DNA from 3 places in the Paraburkholderia sp. PAMB 6770 genome. Region 3 is predicted to be linked to each of the others. Evidence: predicted binding sites of a transcription regulator. Region 3 holds the regulator's gene; each other region holds the start of a gene.
The links. Region 3 encodes LexA, which represses DNA repair genes until DNA is damaged. Its sites were predicted from a motif close to ACTGTATNNNNATACAGT; they were not measured.
Positions count from the first base shown of each region.

Region 1 (5,934 bases), 340 kb from region 3:
ACGGACGCGCCGCACGCGCCTTCCCGATACGCTGCGCCGCATCCTCGTTCATCCCGCGCAGCCGCGACAAGCCGAGCCGCACGGCCGGGCGCGCCGCGCCAGCGCGCGACTCGAGCGTCGAATCCCAATCGCTGATCGTCACGTCGACCGGCAACACGACGACGCCATGCCGCCGCGCATCCTGCACGAGTTGCGACGGCGAATAAAAGCCCATTGGCTGGCTATTGAGCATCGCGGCCAGAAAGGCCTCCGGCTCGTGGCATTTCAGCCAGCTGCTCGTGTATACGAGCAGCGCAAAGCTCGCCGCGTGGCTCTCAGGAAAACCGTACTCGCCGAACCCCTTGATCTGCTCGAAAATCGCCTCGGCGAACTCGCGCGCATAGCCGCGCTCGAGCATGCCGTTGACAATCCGGTCGTAGTATTTTTCGAGGCCGCCCTTGCGCTTCCAGGCCGCCATTGCGCGGCGCAACTGGTCGGCTTCGCCGGGCGTGAAGCCGGCGGCGCACATCGCCACCTGCATCACCTGCTCCTGGAAAATCGGCACGCCGTACGTACGCTCCAGTGCGGCCCGCAAGGCGTCGCTCGGGTAAGTGACCGGCTCGATCTCCTGACGGCGCTGCAGATACGGATGGACCGCGCCACCCTGGATCGGCCCCGGGCGCACGATCGCAACCTCGATCACGAGATCGTAGAAATTGCGCGGACGCAGGCGCGGCAGCATCGACATCTGCGCTCGCGACTCGATCTGGAACACGCCGATCGTGTCGGCACGGCAGATCATGTCGTATGTCGGGCCGTCGCCATCGGGGATATCCTGCATGCTGAAGTGTTCGCCACGCCGCGCCGAAACCAGATCGAGCGTGCGCCGGATCGCCGACAGCATGCCGAGCGCAAGCACATCGACCTTCAGCAAACCTAACGATTCAAGGTCGTTCTTGTCCCACTGGATCACCGAGCGCTCCGGCATGGCCGCGTTTTCCACCGGCACGAGCCGCGTCAGCTTGCCGCGACTGATCACGAAGCCGCCCGAATGCTGCGACAGATGGCGTGGAAAATTCAGCAGTTGCGACGCGAGCTTCGCCCATGTCTGGATCAGCGGCGCCTGCGGATCGAGTCCGACCTCCGCGAAACGCTCCAGCAGATCGTCATGGTTATCGAACCAGTGATACGACTTCGCGACCCTGTCGATAATCTGCGCGTCGATCCCCAGCGCCTTGCCCGTTTCGCGCAACGCGCCGCGCGGGCGATAGGTCGACACCGCGGCAGCGAGGGCTGCGCGCTCGTGTCCGTACTTGCGATAGATGTACTGGATGACCTCCTCGCGCCGCTGATGCTCGAAATCGACATCGATATCCGGCGGCTCGCCCCGCTCCTTCGACAGAAAGCGTTCGAACAGCATGTTGCTGCGGATCGGATCCACCGCGGTGATCTCGAGGCAGTAGCACACCACGGAGTTGGCCGCCGAACCGCGCCCCTGGCACAGGATGCCCTGACTGCGCGCATACCGGACGATATCGTAGACCGTCAGGAAATACGGCTCGTAGCCAAGATCCTCAATCAGCGCAAGCTCGTGTTCAAGCTGCGTGCGCACCTGAACCGGGATGCCGGCGGCAAAGCGCTGCTGCGCACCGCGCCAGGTTTCCTGACGCAAGTAGGCGCCTGGCGTATAGCCCCGCGGCACGAGTTCATCGGGATACTCGTATTTCAGATCGTTCCCGAGCGAAAACGTACAGCGGTTCAGCACGTTGATCGTCTCGCGCAACGCCTGCTCCGGGTACAGGTTGGCGATGCGCAGCCGCGAGCGCAGATGCTGCTCGGCATTCGGCGCGAGCGCATAGCCGCACGCCTGGACCGGCTGGCCGATACGGATCGCCGTCATCGTGTCCTGCAGCGGTTTGCGCGAGCGCACGTGCATCACGACATGGCCGAGTGCGACGACCGGTACCTGCATCTGCCCGGCGGCATGCTCGATCGCACCGCGGTGAATATCGTCCATCGCGCGCTGTAGCTGGACCAGCCCGACCCAGGCGCGCCCCGGAAAAGTGGCATTGAGCCATTCGAGCTGCGACGCCAGCCTGTCTTCGCGCGCGGGAAAATCCGGCACGAGGATCGCGAGACAATCGGGCGCGCCACGCAGATGCGCGTGCGCGCGTTCGGGCCGCGACAGGTCTTGCGGCGTCAGCCGGTATTCGCCTTTCGGCATGCGGGTGCGCGCCAGCGTGATCAGCTCCGACAGATTGCCGTATCCCTCGCGATTCTGTGCGAGCAGGATCAATCCGAACGCAGGCGAACCGTCGGCATGGCGCAACTGGAAGTACGAACCGACGACGAGCGGCAGCGTTGCCTCCTGCGCGGCGACGTACGCGCGCACGATGCCGGCGAGCGAGCACTCGTCAGTGATCGCGAGCCCGGCATAACCGAGCTGGGCGGCACGGTCGGCCAGCTCTTCCGCATGCGACGCACCATGCAGAAACGTGAAGTTGGACAAACAGAACAGCTCGGCATAGGCCGGCACGAGGGTGGAGGTCATGTCCATCGCCCGTCATCCGAACAGGCCGTGCAAAAACCAGCGCGGTGCGTTTTCGGCATCGCGGCTGCTGACACGCTCACGGTAAATCCAGTAGTAGCTGCGGTCGTCCGCCTGCGCGACGAAATAATCGCGCGTGACCAACTGGCCGTCGAACCAGCCGGCCTCGATCCGCTCGGCCGGCGATACGACGCGCAGCGACGAGCCGTAGAACGGTCGATCGTCCCGCATCAGCAGACGCAACGGTTCGGCCAGCATCCAGGTCGGCCGCGGCAGGGTCTGCGGCAGGCCGTCGGCTTTCACCGCCTGGTGTACCGGCACCCAGCGGTTTGCGACCTCCGGCCGGTGATCCGCGAGGGGCGCCGGGCGCAGCACGTTCTCCTCGCCCAGACGGGCAATCAGCAGTTCGAGCAAACGCGCGTGATCTTGCGGCGAGGCGCCGGGCTGCGGAAACAGCGTCTGCGTTGCGGGCTCCGCGGGTGCGAAGCGCACCGCATCGAGCCGCAACGCGAGTGCCGGTGCGGGCAACGCGAGCCGGTGCAGCCGCTCGGTCAGAAGACGCAGCAGGTGTGCTTCTCGCCAGGTCGGATCGGCGAGCGCGATATCAAGCGTCGTAGGCGGCAGCGCCGCGCGGCCGCGCTCGTGTTCGATCGACAGCGTGAACGCCGATACGGCCAGCTGCTTCGCACACAGCCAGCCGCATAGCTGCACGAGCAGCCGGTGCGCGGCGAAGAGGGCGTGGCTTGCGTCCTCGATCCGGTCCGGCAACTCGACACGTGCCGAAAAAAACGGCGGCAATTCGAACCAGTCGAAGAGCTCCGGGGCAGTGCCGAATGCGCGATCCAGCGAGTCGAGCAATGTTTCGCCGCAACGCCGCAGCAGCCCCGCTCGCGGCAAGCGTCGCAGATCGGCAAGGGTGTCGCAGCCCAGTCCCGCGAACCAGTCGGCAAACGGACGGCATGCCGCGATTGCCTGCAGCGGCAACGGCGACAGCACGCGTTCGAGCGACGCGAACTGCAGGACCCGCCGGGCCCGCTGCGTTGCCAGCAGCGCGGCGCCGTACCCGGTCGGGGCAACGCCGATACGGGCGCTCAGACCGAGCGTGCCGAGCAGCGCCCTTGCCTGCCTGCACAGCGACAGCATGCCACCGAAAAGCCGCAGGCTCGCGCCGACTTCGACAACGATCGTGGCTTCGTCGAGTAATGCGAGATCGGGAGAAAACCTCATCAGCGATATCGCGACTTCACGCTGCACCGCGCATTCGCGCGCCATTTCGCGTTCGTACAGCATGGTCTGCGGCGAAAGCGTCACGACTCCGCCGCGCTTCATGCCGGGACTGACGCCGGCTGCGCGCGCCGCATCATCCGCGACGAGCACCGTGTCCCGCTCGAGCACGGCACTGCCGCACGCGGGCTCAGGCGACCACTTCGGCCGAAAGACCTCGATGCACAACCGTGGCAGATGAACGGCGAGAAAGACGCGCATGGCGGGAAAACAGAATGGGGGTGGGTTGAAGAGCAATCGACACAGATTCCGTACGCAGGGGGCCTCGCCGTTTCACGATGTCGACGCTCAAGCCTTCGTCGGTCGGTCGCAATATCAGCCTCAGCATGGCCGGCGATGCCTGCTGCGCCGTCTCGATCGGCCGGATCATCACGAACAGCGTTCCGGATGCCTGGGCGGCCAGATGCAGACGTCTCAGCGATGAGGCATGCGCGTGGTGTGCCCACAGCATCAGTGCGCCGCAACTGCCCGCACGCAGAATCTGCGTTGCGGACCAGAGGGCATCGGTAAATTTTGGTGTCCTGATCAGTAGCAGGCGATCAAGCGGTAATCCGATATGGCTGAGCCCCAGGGCGTCGGGCAGATGAGGGGGCTGTACCAGTGCAATCGGACGATCCGCAAGCCTGCCGAGCGCGGGCCGCAGGAGACGCATCTCGCCGCTCCCCGCCTGGCGGATCATCAGATCAATCAACACGCCGACCGGCCAGCCGCCGCCGGGCAACTCGGCCGATAGCGCCGGGTAGCCGGTATCCACGATATCGCCCTGTCCCTGAGCGAGTTGGGATGCTCGCCAGAGCGATGGATGAATGTCTTCAGCGCTGCTAGCCGGAGTGGGCATGAGGTGTAGGGAAATACTGTATATATATACAGCATCCTACACGGAAATTTTCCCATGCGATCCAGCACTTTTAATATGCCAGCGTGGGGATTTTTGACGGAAGGGAAAGATGGACAGTAAGCGTCCGGCCAAGTCACCTTGAATGCCGCTCAAGCACTTGCGAGTATCGCGTCCACTAAGAGCAAATAAGTGGACACGTGAACACTATCGAAGAACGCGCTCCGACGGAGCGCCGTCGCCGGCGACGCTACAGCGAACAGTTCAAGGCCGAAGTGGTAGCCGCCTGCCAGGCCACGGGCGTTTCGGTCTCAGCGGTCGCGCTGGAGCATGGGCTCAACGCGAACCTGCTGCGACGCTGGATTGATCAGGCCGAAGGCAGATTGCCGCGTGGAATGCCGGGGCGCCCGTCAGAAGTGCAGCCGTTACCGTCGCCGACGTTTGTTCCAGTCGCGCTGGAGCAGCGGAGTGTGCGCCCCGCAGAGATCCGGATCGAAGTGCATCGCGGCAACCAGTCGGTCACAGTGAGCTGGCCGGTCTCGGAGGCAACGCAATGCGCGGCCTGGCTGCGCGAGTGGCTGAGGTGATCCAGGTCGACGAGATCTGGCTGGCTGTTGAACCGCTGGACATGCGTGCGGGTTTCGATACGGCACTGGCGCGCGTGGTCAAGGTGTTCGGCGCTGCACATCCTCACCACGCGTACCTGTTCGCCAATCGCCGCGCCAACCGCGTGAAGGTTCTGATTCACGACGGTTTCGGCATCTGGCTGGCCGCCCGGCGCCTGAATCAAGGTCAGTTCAGCTGGCCACCTGTCGGCAGCGAGCCGAAGCAGCACACCCTCACGCACGAACAGCTCGCGGCGCTTGTGCTGGGCCTGCCGTGGCAACGCGTCGGACCGGACAGCGTGATCCGGATCGTCTGATGGCGGCGTAAACTGTTTCGCTTCTCCGGGTTGCTGGCTTCTGGCAGACTGATTCGCATGAACCTGCCATCCGATCTCGAAGCCCTCAGCCCGGAACAACTGCGCACGCTGGCAGCGCAGCTCGCGGCTCAGGTTCAGGCAAAGGATCTGGAGATCGAGGCGAAGGCGCGTGAAGTCAGCGAGCGTGACCGCGAACTGCGCTTCCGGCAGACACGTATCGACCATCTGACGCATGAGATCTCGATTCTCAAGCGCCAGCAGTTCGGCCGTCGCAGCGAGCAGTTCAACGGTGAACAGATGAACCTGCTCGACGAGGCGATCGATGGCGATCTGGCCGCCATCGAGATCGAGCTGGAGCAACTGCAA
Region 1 is NZ_CM173238.1:2,364,549-2,370,482, forward strand. It holds gene AC3AP7_RS10705 (error-prone DNA polymerase) at 1-2,536, opposite strand, end outside; gene AC3AP7_RS10710 (Y-family DNA polymerase) at 2,543-4,012, opposite strand; gene imuA (translesion DNA synthesis-associated protein ImuA) at 3,942-4,649, opposite strand; gene tnpA (IS66-like element accessory protein TnpA) at 4,847-5,233, shown strand; gene tnpB (IS66 family insertion sequence element accessory protein TnpB) at 5,230-5,568, shown strand; gene tnpC (IS66 family transposase) at 5,626-5,934, shown strand, end outside.
Region 1: imuA (translesion DNA synthesis-associated protein ImuA) is a predicted target of LexA. The motif match lies at 4,665-4,682, and genes of this name have one in related genera.

Region 2 (5,934 bases), 990 kb from region 3:
CGCGCGGCCGAACCAGCGCGGGTAGAACTGGCGCACCACTTCGCCGTCGAATCGCAGCGCGTGGCAGCGACCCAGCTGGAAAGGCGGTTTTGCGTTCGAGTCTGCGTCGCTGCCTGCGCCGTCCGTTCCCTGCGCCCCGCGCGACGACTGGCCGGCGGTGTTCCAGACGTCGCCAGCGAAGGCCTGGATGGCGGCAGTGGGCAGGATTGCGCAGAGCTCCGTGAGGTGCGTGCAGCCTGCGGTGCCGGCCAGCAAACGGGCAGCGTCGCGACGGAAGTTCTGGAACAGGTTGAGCCCGATGAGGGCCCGATAGGCGGGGTTACTGGCTTCACATCGACCGGGATAGGGCACCCAGTCGGACGACGCCTGCGCGTCGACAACGTTGAGCTTGCGATCGATCGTGATGCGGAGCCAGAGTTCATGGATCGGCTGACCGTTGGGCCGGACGCCCGACGCAAGCGCCACGTCGCGTGGCTTTTGGTCGGTCAGGCAGGCCTCGATGTCCCACAAACCGTCTTCGCGCTCATAGGCCTCCGCTCGGATCGCGCGGCGATGGCGCAATTGACGGGGAACTGGCGGGGCGAGCGGCATGCGGAAGGAAAGGCCAGATTGGAAAACCACTGGAGTTTAGCATACTGGGTATTTGAGACAGTCTGGATTGTGCACAGCACCAAGCCGGTGCGCGGGGCCGGTTCGCCGGCTATTCGCCGCTCCATTCGTCGTCGATACCCTTCAGAATCTTGCCGATGATGGCAGTGGAAAAGCCGCGCGCGGCCAGAAACCGGGCCTGCCGGGCCCGCTCGGCCGGGGTGTCGGGTAGCGTGCCGTATTTCTTTTGCCAGACGGCCCGCGCACGTTCCAGTTCGGTTTCGCGGAGCTGGGCGCTGGCCTCTTCGATCAGCGCGGTACCGACCGCGTGGCGCTTCAGTTCGCTGACGATGCGGCCCGCGCCGAGGCGCGCCGCGCGCCGGTGAATCAGGCTTTCCGCAAAGCGCGTGTCGGACAGCCAGCCCTCCTTCTCCAGCGAATCGAGCAGGCCTTCGAGCGCGTCTGCCGCGTCGACATAGGGAACCAGCTTGCGCGACAACTCCGCGCGGCTGTATTCGCGCCGCGACAGATAGCCAAGCGCGCGTGCCTTCAGCGAGCGCCCTTGCGTCTTGTCCGTGCGATCGGGGCGGGCACGGCGCTGATCCGACGAGCGGGTATATGCGACTTCCGCCTCGCGCGGGTGAGCGGCTCGCAGGATCGCGTGGGGGTCGGGCGGCTTCCCCGCAGCAGACGCCGAAGCCTGATCGTGGGCTTCGAATGCTTCGTGGGCTTCGTGGGCTTCGAGCGCCTCGAATGCTTCGAACGTTTCGAACCGGTCGGCCGCGCCTGGCGGTGTTTGCGCCGAGGGTCTGCCCGTCGGCGCCGCGGATTGAGACGCACGCCCGGGGTCGGTGCCCCTGGGACCCCGACCTCCGGTTTCGCTGCGCGGGCCGCCCGCATCTCGCATCCCGGCGGCGGGGGGGCCCTTGCGTATCACAGCGTGCTTACTCCTCTTCGCTCTCGATTTCCGCGTTCGAGTTGGCACCCGCGCCGGCTGGCAACTCGGCCATTGCATTCACCCCCAGCGATTCGCGAATGCGATTCTCGATTTCGCGGGCAATTTCGGGATTCTCGCGCAGGAATTCGCGTGCGTTGTCCTTGCCCTGACCGATGCGTTCGCCGTTGTAGCTGTACCAGGCGCCGGCCTTGTCGACGATCTTGGCCTGCACGCCGAGGTCGATGATTTCGCCCTGGCGTGAAATGCCTTCACCGTACAGGATGTCGAAGATCGCTTCGCGGAACGGTGGCGACACCTTGTTCTTGACGACCTTCACGCGCGTTTCGTTGCCGATCACCTCGTCGTTCTTCTTGATCGAGCCGATGCGGCGGATGTCGAGACGCACCGACGCGTAAAACTTCAGCGCATTGCCGCCGGTGGTGGTTTCCGGGTTGCCGAACATGACGCCGATCTTCATGCGGATCTGGTTGATGAAGATGACGAGGCAGTTGGTGCGCTTGATCGTGCCGGTGAGCTTGCGCAGCGCCTGCGACATCAGACGGGCTTGCAGGCCCGGCAGCGAGTCGCCCATTTCGCCTTCGATTTCGGCCTTCGGCACCAGCGCCGCGACCGAGTCGATCACGATCATGTCGATGGAGCCCGAGCGCACCAGCGCGTCGGCAATTTCCAGCGCCTGCTCGCCGGTGTCCGGCTGCGACACCAGCAGGTCGGACACGCTCACGCCCAGCTTGGCCGCGTATTGAATGTCGAGCGCGTGCTCCGCGTCGATGAACGCCGCGGTGCCGCCGAGCTTCTGCATTTCCGCGATGACCTGCAGCGTGAGCGTGGTTTTGCCGGACGACTCCGGCCCGTAGATTTCGACCACGCGGCCGCGCGGCAAGCCGCCGACGCCTAGCGCGATGTCGAGGCCGAGCGACCCGGTCGATACGACCTGGATGTCTTCGACCGCCTCACCCGCGCCGAGCCGCATGACCGATCCTTTGCCGAACTGTTTTTCGATCTGCGCGAGCGCGGCGGCCAGCGCCTTGCTCTTCTCAGCAGTCAGTCCAGCCGAGCCTTTCTTGCTTTCTTCCATGAATCGTCCTTTGCTATGATGAACGGCGTCTGAGGCAGACGTGCAGCCCATTTTGCGTGGACAGCACACTAAACGCAGACACTGTATAAAAAAACAGTAGTTTTGGCAAGCACGTTTCTCGCGCGTTTCTCTCGTTGCGCCAGCCGCGCCGTGCAAAACTACCGGCGACACATTCTGGAGACCGCCGCGCGCCGGGTGCCTGAACGGCGCCGGCGAGAGCGTTCTGGCGCATCATGCGAATTCTCATTGCCGAAGATGACAGCATACTCGCGGATGGTCTGGTCCGATCACTCCGCCAATCGGCCTATGCGGTCGATCATGTGAAAAGCGGCGTCGAGGCCGACACCGCGCTGTCCACCCAGAGCTTCGACCTGCTGATTCTCGATCTCGGCCTGCCCCGCATGTCCGGGCTCGAAGTGCTGCGGCGCCTGCGCGCGCGCAATTCGAACCTGCCGGTGCTGATCCTCACGGCGGCGGACAGCGTCGACGAACGCGTGAAGGGGCTCGACCTCGGCGCCGACGATTACATGGCCAAGCCGTTCGCGCTCAACGAGCTGGAGGCGCGCGTGCGCGCGCTCACGCGGCGCGCGGCCGGCGGCGGCGCGACGGTGGTGCGGCACGGCTCGCTGTCGTTCGACCAGGTCGGCCGGATCGCGTCGATCAACGACCAGGTGATCGACCTGTCGGCACGCGAGCTGGGGCTGCTCGAAGTGCTGCTGCAGCGCATCGGGCGGCTCGTGTCGAAGGAGCAGCTGGTCGATCACCTGTGTGAGTGGGGCGAGGAGGTCAGCAACAACGCGATCGAGGTCTACGTGCACCGGCTGCGCAAGAAGATCGAGCCGAGCGGCGTGCGCATCGTTACCGTGCGCGGGCTCGGCTACTGCCTCGAAAAGACGCCGCCGCAGACCCCGCCGGCCCCGGTGGCCCCGCCGGCCGCGTCCTCCGGGCTGGGCGCGGGGCCGCCGTCCGCGCCGTCCAGATAGGCACGACGATGTCCGCGCGCGCCCGGCGGCCATCCGCGCAAACGGCGGATCTCGACGACAAGGCGCGCGACGCGCGCTACGCGAACCCGTTCGCGCCGCCCGACGAAGCCGAGGCCGCCGCCGGGGCCCGGCCGCGCTCGCTGTTCGGCGAGATTCTCGACTGGATGCTCGCGCCGCTGCTGCTGCTGTGGCCGATGAGCATCGCCGTCACGTACCTGGTCGCCAAGTCGATCGCGAACGGTCCGTTCGACCGCGCGCTCGAAGCCGACACGTACGTGCTCGCGCGCCAGATCCATCCGGTGAACGGCGTGGCGGAGCTGTCGCTGCCCGGTGTGATCCGCGACTTCCTGGGCAGCGACAACGTCGACAAGGTGTTCTATCAGGTGCTCGGCACGCGCGGCGAGCTGGTGGCGGGCGACCGCGACATGCCGCTGCCGCACGAGGAAGACCGGCCGCCGCCGGGGCTCGTCGAGTTTCGCGACGACATGCTGCGCGGCAACGACATCCGCATCGCGTACACGACCGTGGCGTTTCCGCGGACGCCCGGCGCGCAGCCGGTGCTGGTGCAGGTCGGCGAGACGCTCGACAAGCGCCGGCAGCTTGCGAACGACATCATCAAGGGCGTGATCCTGCCGCAGTTCGTCGTGCTGCCGCTCGCGATCCTGCTCGTGTGGTTCGGACTGTCGCGCGGCCTTGCGCCGCTGCACGCGCTGCAGGCGCACATCCGCGCACGGCGGCCGGACGACCTGTCGCCGCTCGAGGCCCGCCGCGCGCCGCCGGAAATCGAGCCGCTCGTCACGTCGTTCAACGACCTGCTCACGCGGCTCGAACAGAACATGGCGCTGCAAAAGCGCTTTATCGCCGATGCCGCTCACCAGATGAAAACGCCGCTTGCGGGGCTGCGCACCCAGGCGGAGCTCGCGCTGCGCGAACAGGTGCCGGCCGAGGTGCACCGCTCGCTCGAACAGATCGCGACGAGTTCGGAGCAGGCCGCGCGGCTCGTGACGCAACTGCTCGCGCTCGCGCGCGCGGAAAACCGGCTGTCGGGGCAGATTTTCGCGCCGGTCGAACTGACGGTGCTCGCGCGGGCGGCCGTGCGCGACTGGGTGCAGGCCGCGCTCGCGAAGCAGATGGATCTCGGCTACGAAGGGCCGGACGACGCGGTCGAACTGGACGCGAATGCGGTGATGCTGCGCGAAATGCTGTCGAACCTGATCGACAACGCGATCCGCTACACGCCCGCGGGCGGCCGCATTACGGTGCGCGTGCGGCCGGACCCGCAGGCCGGGCAGGTGCATCTCGAAGTGGAGGATACCGGCATCGGCATTCCGGCGGCGGAGCGGGAGCGCGTGGTCGAGCGGTTTTACCGGATCCTCGGCCGCGAGGGCGACGGCAGCGGGCTCGGACTCGCAATCGTGCGCGAAATCGTGACGATGCACGGCGGCACGCTGACGCTCGACGACAACGTTTATCAGCAGGCGCCGCGCCTTGCGGGCACGCTCGTACGGGTGAGTTTGCCGATGCGGGAGCGGGTGGACGAGGGGGCGGTTTGAACGCGCGGGCGGGCAATCAGGGCCGACGAGCGGCGCGCCCTGCTCCACCGGTCCCGCCTGTCGAAATTTGCCTGGACGGGGCTTGACAAGCGCGGCCTGCATCTCCATAATTCGCGTTCTTTCGGCGAATTAGCTCAGTCGGTTAGAGCGACGGAATCATAATCCGCAGGTCCGGGGTTCGAATCCCTGATTCGCCACCAGTTGTAGAAAGGCCGCTGTCCCGCAAGGGCAGCGGCCTTTTTGGTTTTGGCCGACGCCAGCGAACCGAACGTCCAGATCACTGATATAAATAAAGAATCCGGCCGCGCTTCATGCGTTGCCCGATGAATCGAACCTGCAGCGAAGTGCAAGTATGCGGGGCCACGCTGTCACCATGCCGCCGCTGAAAGAAGCCATGGCCGGCGCCCTTCCATGCGTCCGCCGAGGGGCCGCGCGAGCCGGATTCTCCGTGCGGTTAGCCCTCACCGCCGTCCTGCGCCGCATGGCAAAGTGTCTCCCCACACGAACGTTCAGGCCGCCCGGCTACTCATCGTCCCCAAAAGAACTGCCCCCATTACTACTCCCGTCCTCATCGCGGTAAAACACCCCGTCCTTCGTTGAAATAGTCGCCACCGAAAGAGATCGTTGTCCTTCAAGCGCATTTCCGTTCTCGTCGAACTCCAGCGTTGTCGTATGAAATCTCGCCGCGCGAACGGGAATGCGCAGCCTGTCAGACTCCTTCAGCAATATCCTCTCGCGCGCAATCGTACTGGCATCACGCCCGCCCCCCGGGCCAAA
Region 2 is NZ_CM173238.1:3,017,876-3,023,809, forward strand. It holds gene AC3AP7_RS13655 (DUF2889 domain-containing protein) at 1-591, opposite strand, end outside; gene recX (recombination regulator RecX) at 701-1,495, opposite strand; gene recA (recombinase RecA) at 1,533-2,621, opposite strand; gene AC3AP7_RS13670 (response regulator) at 2,855-3,604, shown strand; gene AC3AP7_RS13675 (sensor histidine kinase) at 3,613-5,157, shown strand; tRNA gene AC3AP7_RS13680 (tRNA-Met) at 5,281-5,357, shown strand; gene AC3AP7_RS13685 (hypothetical protein) at 5,680-5,934, opposite strand, start outside.
Region 2: recA (recombinase RecA) is a predicted target of LexA. The motif match lies at 2,702-2,719, and genes of this name have one in related genera.

Region 3 (5,934 bases):
CATTCGTTCGCGTTTTGCCAGGATGGCCGGGAGCGTGTCGCGTTTCATTGGGGTTGCGGGTTGCGGGTTGCGGGTCGTGAATTCTGGGCTGTGGGCCGTGAGCGACGCGGGCATGGGGCGGCACACGCAGGAGCGCCCCAATACACAGGAGTACTGTGCACTGTACGCCCACGCAGACGGGCGCCCGCCCCCTCTTTCCGCGAGCCCGACCGACCGGGCGGGCGCAGCGCCCGCCTCGCGCGTCAGTACGTGTCGAACACCTGCTGCAGCGCGTCGGCCCCAGCCACGCCCGCTGCGAGTGCCAGCATCAGCAGCACCCGCGCCTTGTACGGATTGAGCGAGCCCGCGCTCACGAAGCCGAGCGCATCGTCGGGCGCCGCGCCGTTGCGCATCACGTGGCCCGATCCGACACGCGACGCGCGCACCACCGCGACGCCCGCCTTCGCCGCTTCGGCCAGCGCCTGCTGCACGGTAGCGTGAATCGAGCCGTTGCCTGTGCCGGCGACGACGATGCCGCGCACGCCCGCGGCGACAAGCGCATCGACCGCGACGCGCGACGCCCCCGCATAGCTCGTGACGACCTCGACGGCCGGCCAGTCGTCGCCGGCCGCGAACCCGCCCGGGAGCGGATGCGCGCGCACGACCCCGCGCTGGAACTCGACGCGGCCATCCTGCACCCAGCCGAGCGCGCCGACCTCGGGCGACTGGAACGCGTCCACCGCATAGGTGCTGACCTTGACGACGTCGCGCGCGCTGTGAATGCGGTTGTTGAACGCCACCAGCACGCCCTGTCCGGCGGCCGCGGCGCTCGCCGCGACCGTCACCGCGTTCAGCAGGTTCAGCGGGCCGTCGGCCGACAGCGCGGTGGACGGCCGCATCGCCGCGGTCAGCACCACCGGCTTGCGGGTGTGCACGGTGAGGTGCAGCAGGTAAGCGGTTTCTTCGAGCGTATCGGTGCCGTGCGTGATCACGATGGCGTCGATCGCGTCATCCGCCGCGAGCGCGTTCACCCGCGCGGCGAGCAGCGTCCACAGCGCGAGCGCCACGTCCTTGCTGTCGACGCTCGCGACCTGCTCGGGCGCGATCCGCGCGACGCCGGCAAGCGCCGGCACCGCGTCGAGGAGCTGGTTGACGCCGACCACGCCGGCCTGGTAGCCCGCGGTATGGGTCGCGTCGGCCGCGGAGCCGGCGATCGTGCCGCCGGTGGCCAGCACCGCGATGCGCGGCAGGACGCGCGCCGGCGCGGCGGCGTGCGTGGAAGCGGTGGAAGGCGAGGTAGTCATGGCGGCGATTGTAATCGATGCGAGACGGGCCGCGGCACGCTCTGGCGCCGGGGACTTCACGTAACACTTGAAAAGTGCCCGATACTGTATAAAAATACAGTCACCTGTCTATCCATACAGTGGCGCCATGACCAAACTCACCGCACGACAGCAGCAGGTTTTCGATCTGATCCGCCGCGCGATCGAGCGCACGGGCTTTCCGCCCACCCGCGCCGAAATAGCCGCGGAACTCGGCTTCAGCTCGGCGAACTCGGCGGAGGAACATCTGCGCGCGCTCGCGCGCAAGGGCGTGATCGAGCTCGCGGCCGGCGCTTCGCGCGGCATCCGGCTGCTGGCCGGGCAGGACGACGCGCCGCACCAGCTGACGCTGCCGCATGCGGCGCTGCTGCAACTGTCGCTGCCGCTGATCGGCCGCGTCGCGGCGGGCAGCCCGATCCTCGCGCAGGAGCACATCGCGCAGCACTACGCATGCGACCCGGCGCTGTTCTCGAGCAAGCCCGACTACCTGCTGAAAGTCCGCGGGCTGTCGATGCGCGACGCCGGCATCTTCGACGGCGACCTGCTCGCCGTGCAGCGGCGCAGCGAGGCAAAAGACGGGCAGATCATCGTTGCGCGCCTCGGCGACGACGTCACCGTGAAGCGTCTGAAGCGCCGCACGAACGGCATCGAACTGATTGCCGAGAACCCCGATTACGAAAACATCTTCGTCGAGGCCGGCAGTGCAGATTTCGCGCTCGAAGGCATTGCGGTGGGGCTGATCCGTCCCACCGAATTCTGAACCGTCTGAAGAACCGTCTGAACCCTGTCTGAATCCCGTCTGGAGAAACGCATGGAACGCCTTGCCCGCCTGCTGCCCTTTCGCCAGTTCGGCCGTCTGCGTCACCTGCGCGGCGTCGTGCCGTGCGCGCCGCTCGACGCCGGCCCGCCCAGCGGCTCGCTGTTCGATCCGGCGCCCGCGGCCCACCCAGACCGCAGCGTATCGGGCGCACCGCGCACCCCGCCGTCTGCCTTGCCAGCTTTCGCACGCGTGTCGCTGAATGCCGGGCTCCATATGGCGGAGCCGGCGCGCCGCGCGCCGGTGCGCGTGTACCATGGACCGTCGCGCGTCATCATGGTCGGCACGCTGGACGCCGTATGCCGCATGATCGACCGCTGCATTGCAGAGGAAAGCGCGGGCGTCGCGAGCCGCTAACGGACTCCATCACCGCACGCGCCCACCTCGGCCCCGCGTCTGGCCACGTGCCTGACCCTGTGCCTGACCCTGTGTCTGGCTCCGTGTCTGGCTCTACACCTGGCCTCACTTTCTGGAGCGCGCCGTACGATGCCGGTTTCAACCTCAGTTTCACCCGCGGTTTCCACCTCGGCCGCAACCCGAGTCTCACCCCGCGCCAGCCGCGGCTCCACGAAGCCGTTCATTGCGGTTCTCATCGTTGTCGCGCTGGTCGCGATACTGGGTTACGGCTATGCCTCCCCCTATGTCGCGCTCAACCGTCTGAAGCAGGCCGCCGACGCGCGCGATGCGCAAACCGTCAGCGAATACGTGGACTACCCCGCGCTGCGCGAGAGCCTGAAGGAGCAGATCGCGGGCCTCATGACGCGTCGCGTGCACGGCAGCGGCAATCCGTTCGCGGCGCTGGGCGCGATGATCGGCATTGCACTGGTCGGGCCGCTGGTCGATGCCTACGCGACGCCTGCCGGCGTCGCGGCGTTGCTCAACGGCATGCCGCCGAGCGGCAACCCGCAGCAGCGGCCGCCGGACACGGCCCCTTCCGCGGCTGCAGACGCCACGCCAGGCACTGCGGCTACCGGCGCCGCGTCCGTCCCGTCTGAGCCATCTGCGCCGCCGCACACGCACGCGGGCTATCGCAGCCTGAATGAATTCGTCGTCACCTACCAGCATGGCGTGGGCGACGCACGCTACCGCGCGATCTTGCATCGCGAGGGGTGGTTCACCTGGAAGCTGGCGGCCGTCGAACTGGGCGACTAGGCCAAACCCGTCGATCCAAACAACAGCCTAAACAACGGCCCCAACACGGGCCCAGGCAACGGTCCACGCGAGAACGAGAGACCCGCAAGGGCCCAGCCGCGGAGCCGCGCGAGAATCAGGCTGCAGCCTCGGCGGCGGCCTGTTGCTGCTCCTGCGCGGACGAGCACGCCACGAGGATGCTGCACGAAACGCGGTCGAGCAATGGCGTGTTGCCCGCGCCCATCCACCAGCGCGACAGCCCGGTGCGGCAACGGTGCCCGACGACGACGAGGTCCACCTGCAGCTCGCTGGACAGATTCGCAATTTCGTCGATCGGATGACCAAACGCGAAATGCCCCTGCGCCCGCACGCCGCGCTCGGTCAGCCAGTCGACACCCTCCTGCAGGATGTCGCGCGCGGCTTTCTCGAAGCTGCCGCAGGCCACGTCCGTCAGCAGTCCGGCGCTTTGCGCGATGCTCGACCGCATGTCCACCACGGACAGCAGATGCGTCTCCGCCTTCAGGTCCAGCGCCAGATCCGCACCGCAGCGCAACGCCTTGCGGCCCTCGCGCGAGCCGTCGTAGCACAACAGAATTTTCTTGTAGCTCGCCATGATGATCTCCCTTCCGCGCCGATCGCGGTTCTCGTCTCCATCATGGTGCGCCGCAATTCGGCTGGCAAGGGCTGGAAAACGCTAACAGGCGGAGCGCTCCCCGTTGCCCGCCCGGACGAGGCCGCCGCCGGATATCGCAGCGCAACACCCCTGCCCCGGCACGCGGCTCACGCCGCCACCGCCGACAGTACCGCGCCGATGCCCTAGAATGATCAGCCCGACCGGTCTTTCCTGTGTTTCGGACCCTATCGCCCCATGTCAGAAGCCGCTATTGAGTTCCTTCAAGTCCGCAAAAGCTATACCGGTAAGACCGTGGTCGACGACCTGTCGTTCCACGTGCGCGCGGGCGAGTGCTTCGGACTGCTCGGACCGAACGGCGCTGGCAAGACCACCACGCTGAGGATGCTGCTCGGCATCGCTGCTCCGGACGCCGGCACGATCCGGCTGTGCGGCGAACCGATTCCCGCGCGCTCGCGTTTCGCGCGCGCGCGCGTCGGCGTCGTGCCGCAGTTCGACAATCTCGATCCCGACTTCACGGTCCGTGAAAACCTGCTGGTCTTCGGCCGCTACTTCGGACTCAGCACCGCGCAGGCCCGCGCGATGGTGCCCGCGCTGCTCGCGTTCGCGCGCCTCGAAAACAAGGCGGACGCGCGCGTCGGCGAACTGTCGGGCGGCATGAAGCGGCGCCTCACGCTCGCCCGGGCGCTCGTCAACGATCCGGACGTGCTGATCATGGACGAGCCCACCACCGGGCTCGATCCACAGGCACGCCATCTGATCTGGGAACGGCTGCGCTCGCTGCTCGCGCGGGGCAAGACGATCCTGCTCACCACGCATTTCATGGAAGAAGCCGAGCGGCTCTGTCATCGCCTCTGCGTGATCGAGGAAGGGCGCAAGATCGCCGAAGGTGCGCCGGGCGAACTGATCGCCTCCGAAATCGGCTGCGACGTGATCGAGATTTACGGCTCCGACCCGGCCGCGCTGCGCGACGCCCTGGCGCCGCTCGCGCAGCGCACCGAAGTGAGCGGCGAGACGCTCTTCTGCTATGTCAGCGACGCCGAGCCGGTACTGGCGCGCCTGCGGCAGCGCGCCGACCTGCGGTATCTGCACCGCCCGGCGAACCTCGAAGACGTCTTCCTGCGGCTCACCGGCCGCGAAATGCAGGACTGAGCGGCCTGCCCGCTTTCACGCCAAGGAATTTTGCGACCATGGACGCCCGCACCTACGACACCCCCGGTGACGCCCGCCACGCCAGTCCGCCGTTTGCCGCGCTGCCCGCGAACGCCTGCAACTGGATGGCCGTGTGGCGACGCAACTATCTGGTGTGGCGCAAGCTCGCAGCTGCGTCGATGATCGGCAACCTCGCGGACCCGATGATCTATCTGTTCGGGCTCGGCTTCGGCCTCGGGCTGATGGTCGGCCATGTCGACGGCGTGTCGTACATCGCATTTCTCGCGTCGGGGACGGTCGCGTCGAGCGTGATGATGTCGGCAAGCTTCGAAGCGATGTACTCCGGCTTCTCGCGCATGCACGTGCAGCGCACCTGGGAGGCGATCATGCACACGCCGCTCACGCTCGGCGACATCGTGCTCGGCGAAATCGTCTGGGCCGGCAGCAAGGCGATGCTGTCCGGCGCCGCGATCATGCTGGTCGCCGGGGTGCTCGGCTATGCGAGTTTTCCGTCGATGCTGCTCGCGCTGCCGGTCATCATGCTGGCCGGTCTCGCGTTCGCGAGCATCGCGATGATCGTCACCGCGCTCGCGCCGTCCTACGACTTCTTCATGTTCTACCAGACCCTCGCGCTCACGCCGATGATGCTGCTGTGCGGCGTGTTCTTTCCGGTCAGCCAGTTGCCGCCGCTCGTGCAGCACATCACGCAGGTGTTGCCGCTCGCGCATGCGGTGGACCTGATCCGCGCCGCGATGCTCGGCCGTCCGCTCGACGGCGCGGCGCTGCACGTCGCAGTGCTGGCGGCCTGGGTGCTCGTGCCGTTCTATGCGTGCGCGGTGCTGTTCCGGCGCCGGATGATGCGCTGATGGCTGATGCGCTGATGGCTGATGCGCTGATGGGCT
Region 3 is NZ_CM173238.1:2,025,425-2,031,358, forward strand. It holds gene AC3AP7_RS09205 (asparaginase) at 243-1,283, opposite strand; gene lexA (transcriptional repressor LexA) at 1,411-2,061, shown strand; partial or broken gene AC3AP7_RS09215 (hypothetical protein) at 2,278-2,475, shown strand; gene AC3AP7_RS09220 (DUF2939 domain-containing protein) at 2,605-3,270, shown strand; gene AC3AP7_RS09225 (universal stress protein) at 3,386-3,862, opposite strand; gene nodI (nodulation factor ABC transporter ATP-binding protein NodI) at 4,118-5,032, shown strand; gene AC3AP7_RS09235 (ABC transporter permease) at 5,071-5,898, shown strand.